3 regions of the Kitasatospora viridis genome follow, and region 3 is predicted to be linked to each of the others. Evidence: riboswitches for the same ligand, from Rfam matches in the RefSeq annotation. Region 3 holds a riboswitch; each other region holds the start of a gene.
The links. A riboswitch is a leader RNA that binds a small molecule or an ion and turns the genes downstream of it on or off. The one in region 3 is predicted to bind cyclic di-AMP.
Positions count from the first base shown of each region.

Region 1: linked by a shared signal. The riboswitch ahead of FHX73_RS24575 (transglycosylase family protein) and the one ahead of FHX73_RS11705 (M23 family metallopeptidase) in region 3 are both predicted to bind cyclic di-AMP.
Region 2: linked by a shared signal. The riboswitch ahead of FHX73_RS21290 (C40 family peptidase) and the one ahead of FHX73_RS11705 (M23 family metallopeptidase) in region 3 are both predicted to bind cyclic di-AMP.

Region 1 is NZ_VIWT01000001.1:5,482,293-5,487,775, reverse strand. It holds gene FHX73_RS24595 (helix-turn-helix domain-containing protein) at 1-484, opposite strand, end outside; gene FHX73_RS24590 (ATP-binding protein) at 869-1,411, shown strand; gene FHX73_RS24585 (DUF397 domain-containing protein) at 1,621-1,857, opposite strand; gene FHX73_RS24580 (sirohydrochlorin chelatase) at 2,322-3,287, shown strand; cyclic di-AMP (ydaO/yuaA leader) riboswitch at 3,761-3,908, shown strand; gene FHX73_RS24575 (transglycosylase family protein) at 3,914-5,104, shown strand; gene FHX73_RS24570 (hypothetical protein) at 5,225-5,425, shown strand.
Region 2 is NZ_VIWT01000001.1:4,717,111-4,722,593, reverse strand. It holds gene FHX73_RS21300 (hypothetical protein) at 1-587, opposite strand, end outside; gene FHX73_RS21295 (C40 family peptidase) at 665-1,738, opposite strand; gene FHX73_RS21290 (C40 family peptidase) at 1,976-3,100, opposite strand; cyclic di-AMP (ydaO/yuaA leader) riboswitch at 3,105-3,252, opposite strand; gene FHX73_RS21285 (C40 family peptidase) at 3,549-4,574, opposite strand; gene FHX73_RS21280 (NYN domain-containing protein) at 4,761-5,483, opposite strand, start outside.
Region 3 is NZ_VIWT01000001.1:2,646,135-2,651,617, reverse strand. It holds gene FHX73_RS11725 (hypothetical protein) at 1-107, opposite strand, end outside; gene FHX73_RS11720 (TetR/AcrR family transcriptional regulator) at 234-833, opposite strand; gene FHX73_RS11715 (alpha/beta fold hydrolase) at 833-1,657, opposite strand; gene FHX73_RS11710 (YiaA/YiaB family inner membrane protein) at 1,726-2,013, opposite strand; cyclic di-AMP (ydaO/yuaA leader) riboswitch at 2,178-2,333, shown strand; gene FHX73_RS11705 (M23 family metallopeptidase) at 2,344-3,252, shown strand; gene FHX73_RS11700 (hypothetical protein) at 3,257-4,165, opposite strand; gene FHX73_RS11695 (GNAT family N-acetyltransferase) at 4,209-4,793, shown strand; gene FHX73_RS11690 (sensor domain-containing protein) at 4,859-5,483, shown strand, end outside.

The sequences.
Region 1 (5,483 bases), 2.8 Mb from region 3:
CCTGGCGGCGCAGCCGCAGGCCGACCAGCCGCTCGATCTCCTCCTCACTGAGCACCGGGCGGCTCTGCGCGAAGACCGCCCGCGCGTAGGCCTCGGACTGCAGCAGGCCGGGGATGAACTGCACCTCGTAGGTGCGGATCAGCGAGGCGGCCTCCTCCAGCCCGACGTAGGTCTGGAACCACCCGGGCAGCACGTCGCTGAAGCTGTGCCACCAGCCGGACTTGTTGGCCTCGCGGACCAGGCCGAGCAGCTGCTCGCGCTCCTCGCCGTCGGTCACCCCGTAGAGGGTGAGCAGGTCGGCGACGTCGCGCTCCTTGAAGCTGACCCGGCCGAGCTCCATGCGGCTGATCTTGGACTCGGAGGCGCGGATCGCGTAACCGGCGTCCTCCCTGGTGACCGCGCGGGCCTCGCGCAGCCGGCGCAGCTGGGAGCCCAGGAGGATCCGGCGCACCATCGAACCGCCGCCGGGCTGCACTGTGGTCATGCCGTGGGAACCTCCGACTCAGGAAATCAGCGCACAGTCTGCCATCATCCGGCCGCTCAGCGTGCCTGTACCAGTACAAGGATCTACCAATTCTGCATCAGCACGTCCATCGGCACGTCCATTCGCACGTTCCGATGCACGTGCATCCGGCGCCTGCATATGCCAAAGGTGCGACTGCACGTGAATCGACTCTTGCATCCGCCGTGAGCACAGAGCACGATGGTGCACGTGCAGTTGCACGCCCCCTGTGACAGTCCCGCAGGCTCCGCTGTCGACCCCTGGCACTTGGTCGAGAGGCAGGCGAAGCGGCCGAGCGAGTCGGAGGTGACCGGCATGACCCCGCCGGGTCCAGCCGTGTCTGCCCCCTTATGGGAGGAGCTCTTCATGGGCACCGGTACGGCCCTGGCCGTCGATCCTGACGTGGTGACGTGTACGCTCGCCCCCCGCTACGACGCGGTGAAGACCGCCCGCGACTTCGCCAGAACCTCCTTGTGCAGCTGGGGCCTTGACGATCTGTTCGACGACGTCGCCCTGGTCGCCTCGGAGCTGGTGACCAACGCCCTGCGGCACGCGATCGGCCGGCCCACCGCGGCCGACCTGCCGGGGCAGCAGCTCCCGCAGCAGCCCGGCCCGTTCGAGGGACGGCTGCCGATCCGGATCAGCCTGGTCCACCGGGGCAACCAACTGGTCTGCGCGGTCAGCGATCCGAGCAGCCAGGGGCCGGTCACCAGGGAGGCCGACTTCGTCGCCGAGTCGGGCCGCGGCCTGCACCTGGTGGACTCCTTCAGCAAGTCCTGGGGCTGGCACCCGCTGGCCTCCGGCACCGGCAAGGTGGTCTGGGCGCTCTTCCAGGCCGAGGAGGCGCCGGCGGGCATGTCGTCCATCGGACTGGACTCCTCGGTCGGCCGGCACCGCCGCTCCGCCTGAGGCACCGCTCCGCACCACCCAGCCCAGCTCCGCACCGCCCAGCCGAAACACCGAACGCCGCGCCAGTGCGCGGCGTTTCGCTTTTCCGGGGCCGGGGCGCGACCGGTCGCTGGACCCGGGCACGAAGAAGAGCCGCCACGGGAACGGTGGGCCACCCCATGACGGCTCTCGGCACAACCACCCGGTGCAGCGGGCGGACTGACGGCCGATCAGGCGACCAGGTGGTCGAACTCGCCGTCCTTGACGCCCAGCAGCATCGCCTCGATCTCGTCCCGGGTGTAGATCAGGGCCGGCCCGTCCGGGAAGCGCGAGTTGCGCATCGCGACCGAGCCGCCCGGCAGTGCGGCGAACTCCACGCAGTTCCCCTTGGAGTTGCTGTGCCGGCTCTTCTGCCAGACCACGCCATCGAGGTCGGTTGCCGGCATGCCGTTGTACGTGTGGTGCATCGAATTCTCCCAAGAGCTGGAGTGCTCATAGCGCTCGGCGCCCGACCGCTCCGGCCGCCGGCCGCCTCCGGCTCGTACGGGCAGGGCGAATGCCTTACTTGTCGTGATGATAACGCTAATGCACGTGCATCGGCATGCGATTTTGCGCGTGCACGGTGTCGCTTTCAGCGTGACAAATCATCACCAACCCGGCACATCACATGGGGCATAACCGGACAGATGAGGACGCGTCAGACGCTGATCCGTCACCCCGCGTGGAGATTGACGTCCGCGCGAGACTGACTGGTTCAACCATTGACGACGCAGAACGGCGCCCGGTTCCGCACCGATCCCCTCACCCTCCGTCACATCCGGTGCCACGGTGGGCCGCTGGGCCCGGGGGCGCCCCGGGAATCCGCGCAGCTGGGGGGCCGACCGGCAGCCCGATGCGGCCGGATCGCGCGTATGTCCTACGATGCTGCGCCATGAGCACTGCAGCCATCCCGGGCGCACCACTGCCCGTCCGCACGCCAGGCTCCCGGGCACGGGGGCGCCACCGTCGGCCCGAGCGGCCCGAGGTCCCGGCGGGTTCGCCCGCACTGATCCTCGCCGTGCCGGGCCCGGCGACGCCCGAGTCGGTGGCGGTGGCCGAGGAGCTGATGTCGATGGTCCGGGGCGATCACCCCGGCATCGAGCTGCTGGCCGGCTGGCTGCCCGGTCCTGACATGGAGATCCCGGCCCAGATGGGCCCGACCGTGGCCGAGCTGCTGGTCAGCGCCGCCGAGGCCGGGGTGCCGACGCCGGTGCTGCTGCCGCTGCTCGCCGGTCCGCACCCGCTGCTGGACCAGCTGCACGAGCTGGGCGAGCAGGCCGGCGCGGTGGTCACCGACGCACTCGGCCCGCACCCGCTGCTGGCCGAGGCCGTGCACGTGCGGCTCTCCGAGGCCGGACTGGCCCGGGCCGACCGGGCCCGGCTGTTCGCCATCACCACCGCGGCCGACGGCGTGGTGCTGACCACCGCCGGCGGCGAGGAGGCGGTCGCGGCCGCCGGGATCACCGGCGTCCTGCTGGCGGCCCGACTGGCGGTGCCGGTGGTGGCCGCCGCGCTGGACGTGCCGGGCTCGGTGCTCGCCGCGGTGGAGCACCTGCGGGCCACCGGTGCCCAGCAGCCCGCGCTGGCGCCGCTGGTGCTCGGCCCCGAGGTGGACCCCGAGCTGCTGCTCACCGCCTCCGAGGACACCGGCTGCCCGAGCGCGGCCCCGGTCGGCGCGTACCCGACGGTGGGTCAGCTGATCGCCTCGGCGTACCTGGCGGTGCTGCCACAGGTGCTGCCGGAGGGCGGCGCCGAGGAGGGCACCCAGGAGCTCGACGGCGAGCCGGCCGCGCACGCCTCGGCCGGGGCCGAACCGTCGGCCGCGCAGGGCGCCCTGGAGGCCGCCGAGGAGGCCTGAGACCCCCTGGCCGGCTGCGACTGACCGTGCGGCCCCGCTCCGACCCGGAGCGGGGCCGCACGGCTTTTGCGCGCCCCGAGGCCGGCGGACGGGCTGATGGACCGACAGAAGGTGCAAAACGGACATGTGTCGACGGTTTGACGAATGGTCTCGAAACGGTAACCCCGGCGTGTCGCGAGCCGCCCGGATCCCGGAATGCGGGCGCCGGCCGAGCCCTGGGCGAGCCCGGATTTTGAACGCGCAGTCAGTCTGAAACGACGGCAATTCCGGTACGCACCAAGCACATTGCCGATCCGCCAGCCGACGCCCCCTCAGCTGCTAGCACACCTTGATCTTGAAGAGCCGGTGAAGGCGGTGTGATGCTGCTCACAGCTGTTTGCGGATTGAACTTATCTCTGTCTAACGTGCTCCCCGTTCGTGGTCACACGGACCCAGCGAGCCGGACGCCGAGTCCTGCCACCGGCGCTGCTGGCGGTGCGAAAACGCAACCAGGGCAGGAGCGGGGGAACCAGGTAAGCCGCCCCGGGAGACCGGGGCTAGGGGTGAAGCCGCGCACAGCGCGGCCGGGCAACTCCAGCCCGAATCCGACAGCTCACCTCGTAGGCGTAGGAGAGGAACGCTTCTCAATGCTGCCCACTACTGGCACGAACCGTACGTCCCGCACCGCCAAGCGCGCGATCGCCGCCACCGGCCTGCTCGGCCTCGGCCTGGCCCTGCCGTGCATCACCGCCACCACCGCCTCTGCCGCGCCGGTCTCGGTCTGGGACAAGGTCGCCGCTTGTGAGAGCACCAACGACTGGTCCATCAACACCGGCAACGGCTTCTACGGCGGACTGCAGTTCACCTCCTCGACCTGGGCCGCCTACGGCGGCACCCAGTACGCCCCCGAGGCCAACCAGGCCACCAAGGACCAGCAGATCTCCGTCGCCGAGAAGGTGCTCGCCGACCAGGGCCCCGGTGCCTGGCCGGTCTGCTCCATCGAGGCGGGCCTGACCGCCGGCGGCGCCCCCGCCGACGTCAACCCGGGTGGCTCGGCCCAGTCGGCCCCGGCCCAGCAGGCCGCCCCGGCCCAGGCCCCGCAGTCCGACCAGTCCACCCAGTCCGCCCCGTCCACCCAGGGCAACTCGGGCGGCCAGGGCGGCGACCACCACGGCCGCCACCACAACGCCCAGCAGCCCGCCGCGCAGGCCCAGAGCTACACCGTGGTCGCCGGCGACTGGCTCTCCACCATCGCCCAGAAGCACGACGTGCAGGGCGGCTGGCAGAAGCTCTACGACCTCAACAAGTCGGTGCTGACCCAGGGTCCGGACGTCATCTACCCGGGCGAGCAGCTGGTGCTGGCCGTCGCCTCCGCGCCGGTCCAGCAGAGCTCGGACGACTCCACCGCCCCCGCACAGGCGCCGGCCACCCCGGTCCGCACCGCCAGCGTGCAGACCGCCGCTCCGGCCCAGGCCACCGGCTCGATGGCCGCCGCCGTCAACTTCGCCGAGTCCAAGGTCGGCCAGGCCTACGTCTGGGGCGGCAGCAGCAACGGCGGCTGGGACTGCTCCGGCCTGACCCAGGCCGCGCTGGCCCAGGCCGGCATCTCCATCCCGCGGGTCGCGGCCGACCAGGCCGCCGTCACCACCCGGGTGTCGCTGGACAGCCTGCAGCCGGGCGACCTGCTGTTCTGGTCGAACGACGGCACCGACGCGGGCGTCTACCACGTCGGCATCTACATCGGGAACGGCCAGTACGTCGAGGCCGCCAACCCCAGCGCGGGCGTGAAGTTCGAGACCATCTCCAACTACACCCCGGACTTCGCCGGCCGGGTCTGACCCACCGCCAGTCCGTCTTGACACCGCAGGGCCGCTCCCCGTCACGGGGGGCGGCCCTGCGGTTTCCGCCAGGCGCACCGGCGGGCATGCTGGGATCTCCACTACCGGAGGGAGCCCGCCGTGCCCAAGGTGACCGTCAGCCTGGACGCCGACCTCGCCATCGACGTGATGATGCTCAGCGGTGCCGCCAATCCGCAGGACGCGGTGGAACTGATCGTCCGTGACTACCTGGCCCGCAGCCGCCGCACCGAGGCCCGCACCGGCACCCCGGACGACTCCGCCCGGCTGACCCGCGAGCAGCGCCCGCACACCGAGGGCTGAACGCGCGCGAACCCGCCGGCGGCCCGGGTCGGGCCGTCGGCGGGTTCGGTCGTCGTCG
Region 2 (5,483 bases), 2.1 Mb from region 3:
GCTATGCCCTGGTAGGCGCCCGGGTCGACGCCCAGCAGCTGGGCGAACTGCGGCTCGGTGGCGGGCAGCTGGAGCACCAGCCGGTCGGCCCAGGCGCTCCCCCAGACCTCGTCGACGGCGGGCACCGCGCGGTCGCCGACCGCGGCCAGCGCGGCCACGTCGGCCGGGTCGGCCGGTCCGAGCACCAGGCAGTGCACGCCCCGGACGGGCCGCACCGGGCCGAGGTCCCAGGGCGCGGCGGCGCTGCCCGGGGCGGCCGTCTCGCCGGTGACCGCCCCGCCGGCCAGGGTGAGCCGGCGGCGCAGCAGTGCGGGGTGGTCGTCGTAGCCGCGCAGCCGGTAGCTCAGCTCGGCGGTGAGTCCGGTGGCGTCCTGGCCGAGCGGGCGGTAGGCCAGCTCGGCCAGTTCCAGGGCGGCCAGCGGGCCGTCGCGCAGCGCCTGGGCGTGCCGGGCCAGCGCGTCGGCCGGCCGGTCGGCGGTGGGTCCGGTGCCGTCCGGTCCGGCGGTGGGCGCGGGGGCGGTGGCGAGCGGCAGCGAGAGCTGGGTCAGCGCCCCGGCCACCAGGAGCAGGGCGGTGCGCCGGGACACCCCGGTGCGGCTCGCCGTACCGGGGTGTCCGTCAACGGGAAGCCCCGCCCAGCGCTCCCAGCCGTGGGGGTCCGCGCTCAGGGCCGCACCACCGCCGCGACCGGCATCGCCGCGACGCTCTCGTAGCGCACCCGGGCGCCCGGGTAGGGGGCGTGGATGACCGTGCCCCCGCCGAGGTACATGCCGACGTGGTGCATGTCGTTGAAGAAGATCACCAGGTCTCCCGGTCGAGCCTGCGCCAGGCTGATCCGCTGCCCCCCGAACGCCTGCGCCTGCGAGGTGCGCGGCAGGGTCACTCCCGCCTGCCGCCAGCTCCAGTACATCAGACCGGAGCAGTCGAAGGTACCGGGTCCGGTGGCTCCGTACACGTACGGCGAGCCGAGCCTGCTCAGCGCGGCGGCCACCGCGACGGCGGCCCGGTCCGAGGAGGGCGGCAGGCTGCCCAGGTCGACCCGGTCGGTGCCGCGGGTGGCCCGCTGCTCGGCCTCCCGGGCGTCCTGGGCGGCCAGCTGGGCCTGCTCGGCGGCGGTCAGGGTGTTCAGCAGCGCCTGGGCGGCGCGGAGTTTGGCTTGCACCTCCTGTTTGCTCCGGGCCAGCGCGGTGCGCACCGCCTCCAGCTCGGCCAGCTTGCCGGTGGCCTCGGCCCGCCGCTGGTCCAACCGGCGCTGCTGCTGCTGGACGGCCCGCAGCGAGTCGGCCCGCTCCTCGCCGAGCTGGGCCAGGGTGCGGGCCCGGGCCAGGTAGCCGTCGGGGTCGCTGGAGAGCATCAGCTGGACCGCGGGGTCCATCCCGCCGGCCCGGTACTGGGCGGCGGCCAGGCCGGACAGGCCGGTGCGCATGGTGTTCAGCGCGTCCTGCTGCCGGGCCACCTCGCCCTGCAGCGAGGTGGCCTCGGTCTGCAGCCGCTTGGCGTCCTCCTCGGCGGCGGTGGAGCGCTCGCCGGCCTGCTCGGCCTCCGTGTAGAGCTGGTCGACCTGGGCCTTGACCTCGTTCTTGTCGGGTCGGCCGCCGGGCGCCGCCTGGGCCGGGGTGCCGGCCGTTATCGCCAGCGCGGTGGTCGCGGCGGCGGTGACCGCCAGCACCCGGGCGAGCCGCCTGGGGCCCTGCTGGGAGGTACGGCCCGGGAGTACCGGGCGTTGCGGCATCGCCATCGGCTGACGGCTCCAATCGGCTGCTGGACCGACCAAGAGCGGTCGGTCAGCGCCGACGTTAGCGAGTCGGGACGGACGAGTCCAAACCCCTACCGATACGAATATTTGACCCCTAATCGGACATCAGAACGGGAACGGCCCGGCTCCCCAGTCGGGGGCCGGGCCGTTCCTTGACGATGCGTCGGGCGCTGCGCGACGGTGCGTCGGGCGCTGCGCGACGGTGCGTCGGGTGGTGCGTCAGGGGCGCACGATGGCCGCGATCTGCATCACCGTGGCGGACTCGTAGCGGACCACCGCGCCGGTGTGCGGGGCGTGGATGATCTGCCCGCCGCCGACGTACATGCCGACGTGCGACTCGTCGGCGAAGAAGATGATCAGGTCACCGGGCTGGGCCTTGGAGATGTCGGTGCCGATGTTGGTGCCGGCCGAGGCCTGCTCCTGCGAGGTGCGCGGCAGCGAGACGCCGGCCTGCGCGTAGGCCCACTGCATCAGGCCGGAGCAGTCGAAGGTGCTCGGGCCGGTGGCGCCGTAGACGTACGGCGAGCCGAGCTTGGAGACGGCGGCGGCGATCGCGGCGGCGGCGTGCGAGTTGCCCGCGGAGATCGTGGACGGCGTGCCGGTCGAGCCGAGGTCGGTGCGCCCGCTGCCCCGGGAGGCGGCCTGCTGCTGCGAGGCGGCGCTCTGGGCCTGCGCGGCGGCCTGCTGGGCGGCGGCCTGGGCCTTGGCGGCGGCCTGCGCCTCCTGGGCGGCGATCGCCTGGCGCTGCTGCTCGGTCAGCGAGTTCAGCAGGTCCTGAGCGGCCTTCAGCTTGGCCTGCGCGTCGTCCTTGGTGGCCTTCAGCTGGGTGGTGGTGGCGTCCAGCTCGGCCAGCTTGGCGGTGGTCTCCGTCTTGTCCTGGTCCAGCTTGCGCTGTTCCTGCTGGAGGTCCTTGAGGGTGGCGCTCTGCGTGCTGTTCAGCTCGTTGATGGAGCCGACCTGGTTCAGGAAGGTGTCCGGGTGCGAGTTGAGCATCAGCTGGACGGTCGGGGATATCCCGCCGTTCGCGTACTGGTCGGCGGCCATGCCGGCCAGGCCGTTCTGCAGGTTCGTCACCTGGTCCTGCTGCCGGGCCACCTGGTCCTGCAGCTGGCTCGCCTGCTGCTGCAGCGTCTGCTGCTTCTCCTGCGCGCCGACGTAGGCCTGGTCGGCCGCCTCGGCCTTCTGGTTCAGGTCGTCGACCTGGGTCTTCACCTGGTCCAGGGTGGGCGCCGGGTCGGCGTGCGCGCTGGTCTGGGTGGAGAGGGCGACGGCGGTCGCGGCAGCGGCGGTCAGGATCGACGCGCGGGTACGGCCGACGGGCTTGGGACGACGATGGGACGCCACGAATCCTTCTTCCCTAGACCGCCTACCGGGTGAGCTGACGGGTTCGGGCTGGAAGTTGCCCTACGACGCCTCACGGCCTGACGGCCGACCTGGCGCCGATTCACCCCGGAGGAACGTGGTTCCCCGGCTCCGGTCCGCAGCGCCCCCGCAGGGGTTCCCCCCGGACAGTCAACTGTCCGTGCTGCCTTCCAGACTCGGCGGTGACCCCCACTGCCACCCGGGTCGGGTGAGCGCCATCGCGGTGGTCCGAGTGCCGACCCTAGTGACAGATCCGTGATCTGTTCAAATCTTTGTCGGAAGAAAGGTCCAACTTTGACCGTGCGTGATATGACCCTCACCGACGGGTGATCAGGTCGTCCACGCACGGGTGGCGCGGTTCACACGGCGGGGCGCCGGACGAGCTGACCGGCCCTCAGCGGCGGGACCGGCCAGCGGCGGCGACGGCGGGTCAGACCCGGCGGATGGTGTTGATCGGGCCGATCGAGGTGGCCTGGGCGATCCGCACCACGTCACCGGTGTGCGGGGCGTGCACCACCTGGCCGTTGCCGATGTACATGCCCACGTGGTGCGCGTCGGCGCCGTAGATCACCAGGTCGCCCGGCTGGGCCTGGGCCAGGCTCGGCACCGCGGTGCCGACGGTGGCCTGCTCCTGCGAGGTGCGCGGCAGCGAGACGCCGGCCTGCGAGTAGGACCACTGCATCAGGCCCGAGCAGTCGAAGGTGGTGGAGCCGGTGGCGCCCCAGACGTAGCTGTCGCCGAGCCGGGAGAGCGCGGCGGCCACCGCGTTGCCCGCGTAGCCGGCGGCCGGCGGCAGGTTGAGCGGCGGGCGCACGTCGCTGCGCGAGGCACGGTCCTGGGCGGCCAGCTGGGCCCGGTCGGCGGCGCTCAGCGAGTTGAGCAGCTTCTGCGCGGCGGCCAGCTTGGTCTGCACGTCCTGCTTGGCCTGGTTCAGCTCCTGGGTCGAGCGGTCCAGCTCGGCCAGGGTGTCCGCGGCTTCCTTCTTCTCCTGGTCCAGCTTGCGCTGCTCACCGGTGAGCGACTTGAGCGCGTCGGTCTCGGTGTCGGTGGCGACCTGCATGCTGGAGGTCTCGTCGAGGTAGGTCTGCGGGTTGGAGTTCAGCATCAGCTGCACCGAGGGGTCGATGCCGCCGTTGCGGTACTGGTCCGCGGCCACCGAGCCGAGCCCGGTCTGCAGGTCCGTCACCTGCTGCTGGGTGCGGGCCACCTCGTCCTGCAGCTGGGAGGCCTGCTGGCGGAGCTGGTCGCCGCGCTCCTTGGCGCCGTCGTACTGCTCCGAGGCCGCCTCGGCCTGCTGGTTGAGGCCGTCGACCTGCGCCTTGACGTCGTCGAGCGAGGGCTTGGGGTCGGCCCAGGCGCCGGTCTGCGACGAGATGGCGACCGCGGTGGCCGCAGCGGCGGTGAGCACGGCGACCCGTGCACGGCTCGGCTGCTTCGGACGGCGGTGGGACGCCAAGGGAGCGCTCCTTCTTCTGCCGGTCTCACCCGATCGGATGAGTGACCGGAAAAATAGGTTTGACGCCGGACCCTACTGAACATCACATCGCTACGCCACTCCCTCCGGTGGACGCACACCCTTCGGTGGAACGGATTTCACCGTCCCTTCACCGCACCACGGGTGGCGCACCGGCCCGACCGTCCGTCAGCTGCGGGCCAGCCGGTTGAGCAGCAGGGTCGAGGCGACCGGGCGCGCCCCGGCCTTGCGCACTCCGTCGGCCACCTCGCGGTCGGCCGAGACCACCACCACCGGGCGGCCCTGCGGCTCGGCCCGGACCAGCTGGCGGATCAGCTCGTCGGCGGTCTGCCCGGTCCGGCTGAACCGCACCCGCACCCCGCGCGGCGGCGCCATGATCACCGGCACGTCCAGGTCCTGCCCGTCGAAGACGCAGGTCACCTCCGCCTGGGTGCGCTGCGCCAGCATCGCCAGCCCGCCGAGCAGCCGCAGCCGCTGCTGCTCCAGCGGCAGCGTCGGGTAGCCGGTCTTGGTGACGTTGTAGCCGTCCACCACCAGGTGCACCTGAGGGATCGCCAGCAGCTGGTCCAGCAGCGCCGGGTCGTCCTCGGCCAGGCCGCGCCGGGCCACGTCGTGCGGCGAGGCCGAGCCGGGCTCCACCGCGTCCACCAGGTCGGCCGGGTGCAGCTGGGTGACCGGCAGGGCCAGCTCGCGCTGCAGGCCCTGGGCCGACTGCAGCACGGTGTCCAGCAGCAGCCGCAGCCGCATGTCGGCCACGCTGCGCCCCTCCCGGGCCGAGCGGCGCCCGGACTCCAGCGCGCCCTCCAGCTCGGTCACCCGGTGCCGCAGCCGCCGGCCCTCGGCCTCCGCCGCCGCCTTCTCGGCCGCCCCCGCGGCCCGGGCCGCGTCCAG
Region 3 (5,483 bases):
GGCTGCGCGGGGGCCGGCTCGGCGCGGAGCACCGGGGCGGCCGGCGCGGGCACCGGGCGGGTGCGCGGTGCCGGGATCACGGCGTCGGCGGTGCTGGGCTGCGTCATGGCCCCTCCAATGGTCCTCAGGGTGAGTGGGACTTTAGTCCTGTCCGATCCGCAGACCATCAGACCAGGGGATGATTTGAACCCGATGAACCACCCCGTCCCGGTTGCTACCCCCTGACAGGCCGCTCACTCCGCCCGTCGGGCCGGTCCGCCGGCCGTGGGCCAGCCGCGCAGCCCGCCGGTGAGCAGCCCGATCATCCGCTCCTGGGTCACCGCCAGGTCCTCGCCGAGCTGGAAGGCGCCGCCGATGGCCAGCGAGGCGAAGCCGTGCGCCAGGCTGCGCACCGTGCGGGCCGCGTGCACCGCCTCGGCGTCGGTGATCCCGTAGCCGGCCAGCACCTGGAAGATCGTCCCGACCAGCCGGCCGCCCTCGGTGGTCAGCCGCTCGTCGTCGTCGGCCGACGGGGCCTGCGGCAGGGCCGCGTACCGGCGCGGGAAGGCCAGCGCGTAGGCGTGGTAGGCCCGCAGCAGGGCCTGCACCGCGTCCTCGCCGTCCAGCCCGGCGACCGCGCCGGTCAACTGGTCGGCCAGGTCGCCGGTGACCCGCACCGCGACCAGCCGGCGCAGTCCGGCCAGGCCGCCGGGCACGTGCTTGTAGAGCGAGGGGGCGGCCACGCCGGCCCGGGCGGCCACCGCCGCCAGGGTCAGCTCGCCCGGCCCCTGCTCGTCGATCAGCGCGAGCGCGTGGTCGACCACGACGTCGGGGGTGAGTCCGGCGCGGGGCATCAGGCGGCCACCTCGGCGAGGAACGGGAGCAGCGCGTCGGCGGTGGCCCGCGGGGCCTGTGCCATGGGGTAGTGGCCGGCGCCGTCGATCATCACCTTGCGGGCGTTCAGCGCGGCGGCCTGACGGTCCGCCAGCTCCTCCGGCTTGGGGAAGTCGGGGTCCTTGCTGCCCATCACCACCAGGGCCGGGCAGCGCACCCCGGCGCTCCAGCCGATCGGGGCGGAGTCGCCGCGGACGTAGCCGCGGGTGGCGGTCTTGCGGCCCGGGGTGCGCAGCGCGGCCTCCAGGCCGGCGTTGTAGGCGCGGATCTCGGGGGTGGGGCCGCCGGGGTAGGCCAGCTTGTTCAGGTAGTAGCCCCAGACCTTGGGGAAGGCGAGCAGGGCCGTGCCGAGGCCCCAGCCGAGCGCCTTGGTGAAGGCACCGGCCGGCTGCTCGGCGAAGGCGTCCAGCAGCACGATGCCGGCCACCCGCTCGGGCGCGTCGGCGGCGACCCGGATCACGGTGGCGCCGGTGTAGGAGCTGCCGACCAGCACGGCCCGCTCGACGCCCAGGTGGTCGAGGAGCGCCAGGGCGTCGCCGGCCAGCGCGGTCGGGCTGTAGTCGTCCCAGGCGATCGAGGACTCGCCGAAGCCGCGCAGGTCCATGGTGATCACCCGGTGGCCGGCGGCGGTGAGCAGCGGGACGAGGTGGCGGTAGGCGGCCCGGGAGTCGAGCATCCCGGGCAGCAGCAGGACCGGGGTGCCGGCTCCCTCCGTGTCGTCGTAGGCGAGGGTGCCGCCGGCGAGCTTCAGGTACCGGGTCTGCGGAGCGAGGGTGCTGTTCACGGCTGCCTCCGAGGGGCTCTGCGCTGGTCGGCGTCCTGCCGACACCCACAAAGCTATGGCTAATAGCCTTAGCCGTCAACCCGGAACGGATCGTGCTCCGCCAGCAGCTTCTCCAGCCGGGCCTGGTCGACCCGGTTCACCACCTCCCCCACCTCCTGTCTGTCCCGGATCACCTTGGCCAGGGTGAACGCGGAGGTGACGGTGTAGAGCAGCCCGAGCGCGAGGAAGGCCCGCGTCCAGGTGCTGACCGGCAGGTAGGCGATCCCGATCGCGAGGCCGCCGCCGGCCAGCGCGAAGGAGAGGATCGCCTGCACGTAGTAGGCGGAGGTGGTCCGGGGCTGCACCGATGAAGTCATGCCTGAAGGATCGCCAACTCCGCTTCCGGGCACATGAGTACGCGTACTCAGGTCGGCACCCAGGGTGAGAGTGGAGTCGCCTCGGGAGAGTGGCTTGGAATCAGGGGCTCGTGGGATTAACGTTTGATAACGCAGCGCGGTCGGCAACGCCGTCCCCGACGGCACCGTGCGCGTCGCCTAATCCGCCGGCCTGCGAGAACGCAGGCCGGGGGAGCCGGGGAACCACGTTCCTTGGGGTGAATCGGGCCTTCACCGGCCCGTAGGAGACCTTCCTGCTCCGAACCCGTCAGCTAACCCGGTAGGCGCGAGGGAAGGAAAGGAGCGCCACCCGTGGCGTTGACGCACACCCCGGCCGGCCGCGGCGCCGTGCTCGACCCCACCGACGCGCCCCGTCGGATGCCCAAGCAGACCCGCACCAGCGCCCCGGTGCTCGGCGTCACCGCGATGGCCGCCGCGCTCGGCGCCACCACCGGGCTGACCGCCGCCGCAGCGGCCGCCGAACCCGCCGCCCCGGCGCCCGCCGTGACCGCGCCGGACACCGACCCGGGGCTGGCCCTGGCCGCCCGGATCCAGCAGCAGGCCGAACCGGCCCAGTCCGAGGCCCAGCAGACGGCGCAGCAGCCGACGGTGCGGCAGGAGACGGCGCGCCAGGAGGCCGAGCAGGCCGCCCGCGCGGAGGCGGCCCGCGAGGCCGCCCGGCTGGAGGCCGCGCACGAGGCCGCCGCCAAGCGCGCCGCCCAGCAGGCCGCCGCCGAGCACGTCGCGGCCCAGCAGGCCGTGGAGCAGGCCGCCGCGCAGCAGTCCGCCGTGGAGCAGGCCGCCGCCGAACCGGCCGCCGTCGAGCCGACCGGGACCGGCAGCACCGTGCTCCCGATCGCCGACCGCCCGATCGACCCGCCCGTGGCCACCCCGTGGGAGGGGCTGCGCACCGGCGTCGACTTCTCCGCCCCCGTCAACACCCCGGTGCGGGCCGTGGCCGGTGGCACCGTCAGCTCGGCCGGCTGGTCCGGCCGCTACGGCTACCGGGTGATCCAGACCCTGCCCGACGGCACCGAGGTCTGGTACTGCCAGCTGTCCGCGATCACCGCCACGGCGGGCGAGCTCGCCCCGGGCGAGCCGCTCGGCCGGGTCGGCGCCACCGGCAGCGGCACCACCGTGGCGCGGCTGCACCTGGAGGTCCGTCCGGGCGGCGGCGCGCCGGTCGACGCGGCGGCCTGGTTCCAGTCCCGCGGGGTCTAGGAGTTCACCCCTCCTCGGGGGCCGGCCAGTCGCCGATGTCCGGCAGCTCCACCAGGCCGCGCTTGACGATGTAGTGGTCCACCTCGGCGGCCCCCGGCTCCGGGGCGAGGTCCTGGTACTCCGTCAGCAGCAGCTCCGGCAGCCCGGGCACGGTCCACTCGCCGAGCAGCCGCAGCGCCTCCGCCTGCACCGCCGCCTCGAACTGCGGGAAGTCGCCGGACAGCTCGGCCGGCATCGGCAGGCCGAGCGCGTTCAGCCCGGCCAGGTTGCGGTAGCTGCGCTGCATCAGCCGGTTCTCCACCAGCAGCCGGGCGCCGTCGGTGGCCATGCCGATGGAGAGCAGCACGCCCTCGGTCCAGCCGTCCGTGCCCTCCGGCTGGTCCAGCCCCTCGATCCCGGCCAGCACCGCGACCTGGTCGTGCGGCTCCAGCTCGCGGTAGCCGTCCAGCCAGGACCGCACCGCGGCGGGGTCGGCGGTGTCCACCCCGGCCCCGCGCAGCAGCAGCGCGTACAGCCGGGGCCAGGTCAGCAGGTGCGGCTGGCGCAGCAGTCCGGCCAGCAGCTCGCCCTGCCACTCGGCCTCCGCGCGCAGCCGCTCGTGCCGCTTGGCGTTGAGCCGCTTGGCCGCCCGCTGGTGTTCGAGCAGCAGCAGCACGGCGGCGCCGTAGGCCAGCGGGTCCTGGTCCGGCGCCGGCTGCACGTAGAGGTGGATCCTTTCGTACAGCAGTTCCTGGAGGAGGGGGGAGGTGAGCTCCGGGAAGCCGTCGTGCAGCCGGGCGTCACCCAGTTCGAGCAGTGTGAGGACCGCGTTCAGCGGCCCCTCGGGCACCGGGTCCAGACCCTGTTCCTCGGCCCAACGCAGCAGCTCAGCGGTGTGCGGCCGGGGGGTGAGCCGCAGGTCCTCGTCGTCCATGACCGGTACGGTAACCGGTTCGCGGCGCACTACCGTACGTGCCATGCACCCCGTCCTGCTGACCGGGCCACGGCTGACCGTCCGTGAGTTCCACCACGTGGAGCGCGACATCGACGCGCTGCACGCGATCTTCGGCGATCCGCTGGCCGCCCGCTACCTGCCCTTCGAACCCCGGGACCGGGAGGACTGCGCCGACCAGGTGGCGCTCTACCTGGACGAGTCGGAGAAGGACCCGCGCACCGTCTACCGGCTCGCCGTCACGCTCACCGCCGACGGCGAGGACGCGGTGCCGCTGGGCAACGCGGTGCTCGGCGTCGAGGGCGCCGCGGAGCAGCGCCAGGCGTTCATCGGCTACGCGCTGCGCCGGGACGCCTGGGGCCTCGGGTACGCCACCGAGATCGCCCGGCTGCTCTGCGGCTTCGGCTTCGGCGAGCTCGGCCTGCACCGGCTGGCCGCCCGGCTCGACCCGGAGAACCTGGCCTCGGCCCGGGTGCTGCGCAAGGTCGGCTTCCAGCTGGAGGGCCGGATCCGGGACGACCTGTACCTGCGCGGCCGCTGGCACGACGCGCTGCAGTACTCGCTGCTGGAGCACGAGTGGCCGTCCGCCGCGGACCGGGCGGGGGGTTAACCCCACCCCGGGTCCGCCGGACAGCAGGATTTCCCGGGTCGGCCCCGCCCGGCAGGCTTGGGCACATGACGACGACCTTCGCCCAGGTCGGGCCGGCCGACCGCCCCGCCCGCTCCGCCTCCTTCCTCGGCCGGATCGGCCGCGAGTACGGCTACGTGGCCGGCTCGCTGTTCACCGGCATCCTCGGCTTCTGCTGGTCCGTCACCCTCTTCGCGGCCGGGCTCGGCACCCTGCCGACCATGCTGGGCATGCCGGTGCTGGCCCTGCTGCTCAGCGGCTGCCGCGGCCTGGCCGCGCTGGAGCGCGCCCGGGTGGGCGCCCTGCTCGGCGAGGAACTGCCCGCCCCGGCCCCGGTGCGCCGCTCCCGGGCCGGCTTCTGGGGCGCGGCGGTGGACCGGCTGGCGGACGGCGCCGGCTGGCGCGCCTTCGCCCACGAGCTGCTGATGTTCCCCTGGCGGGTGTTCAGCTTCGTGCTGAGCACGGTGCTCTACGCGGTGGGCCTGGCGATGGCCGCGCTGCCCGCCTACAACTGGGTGTTCAAGACCTACGTCGGCTGGCCGGGCTACCGGATCTTCGACTACTACGACAGCCACCACGTGCACCACACCTACTACGTGTCCTCGTCCTGGCAGCTGATCGGCGCCTCGCTGGCCGGGGTGCTGGTCCTGCTGCTGGCCGTCGGCACCACCC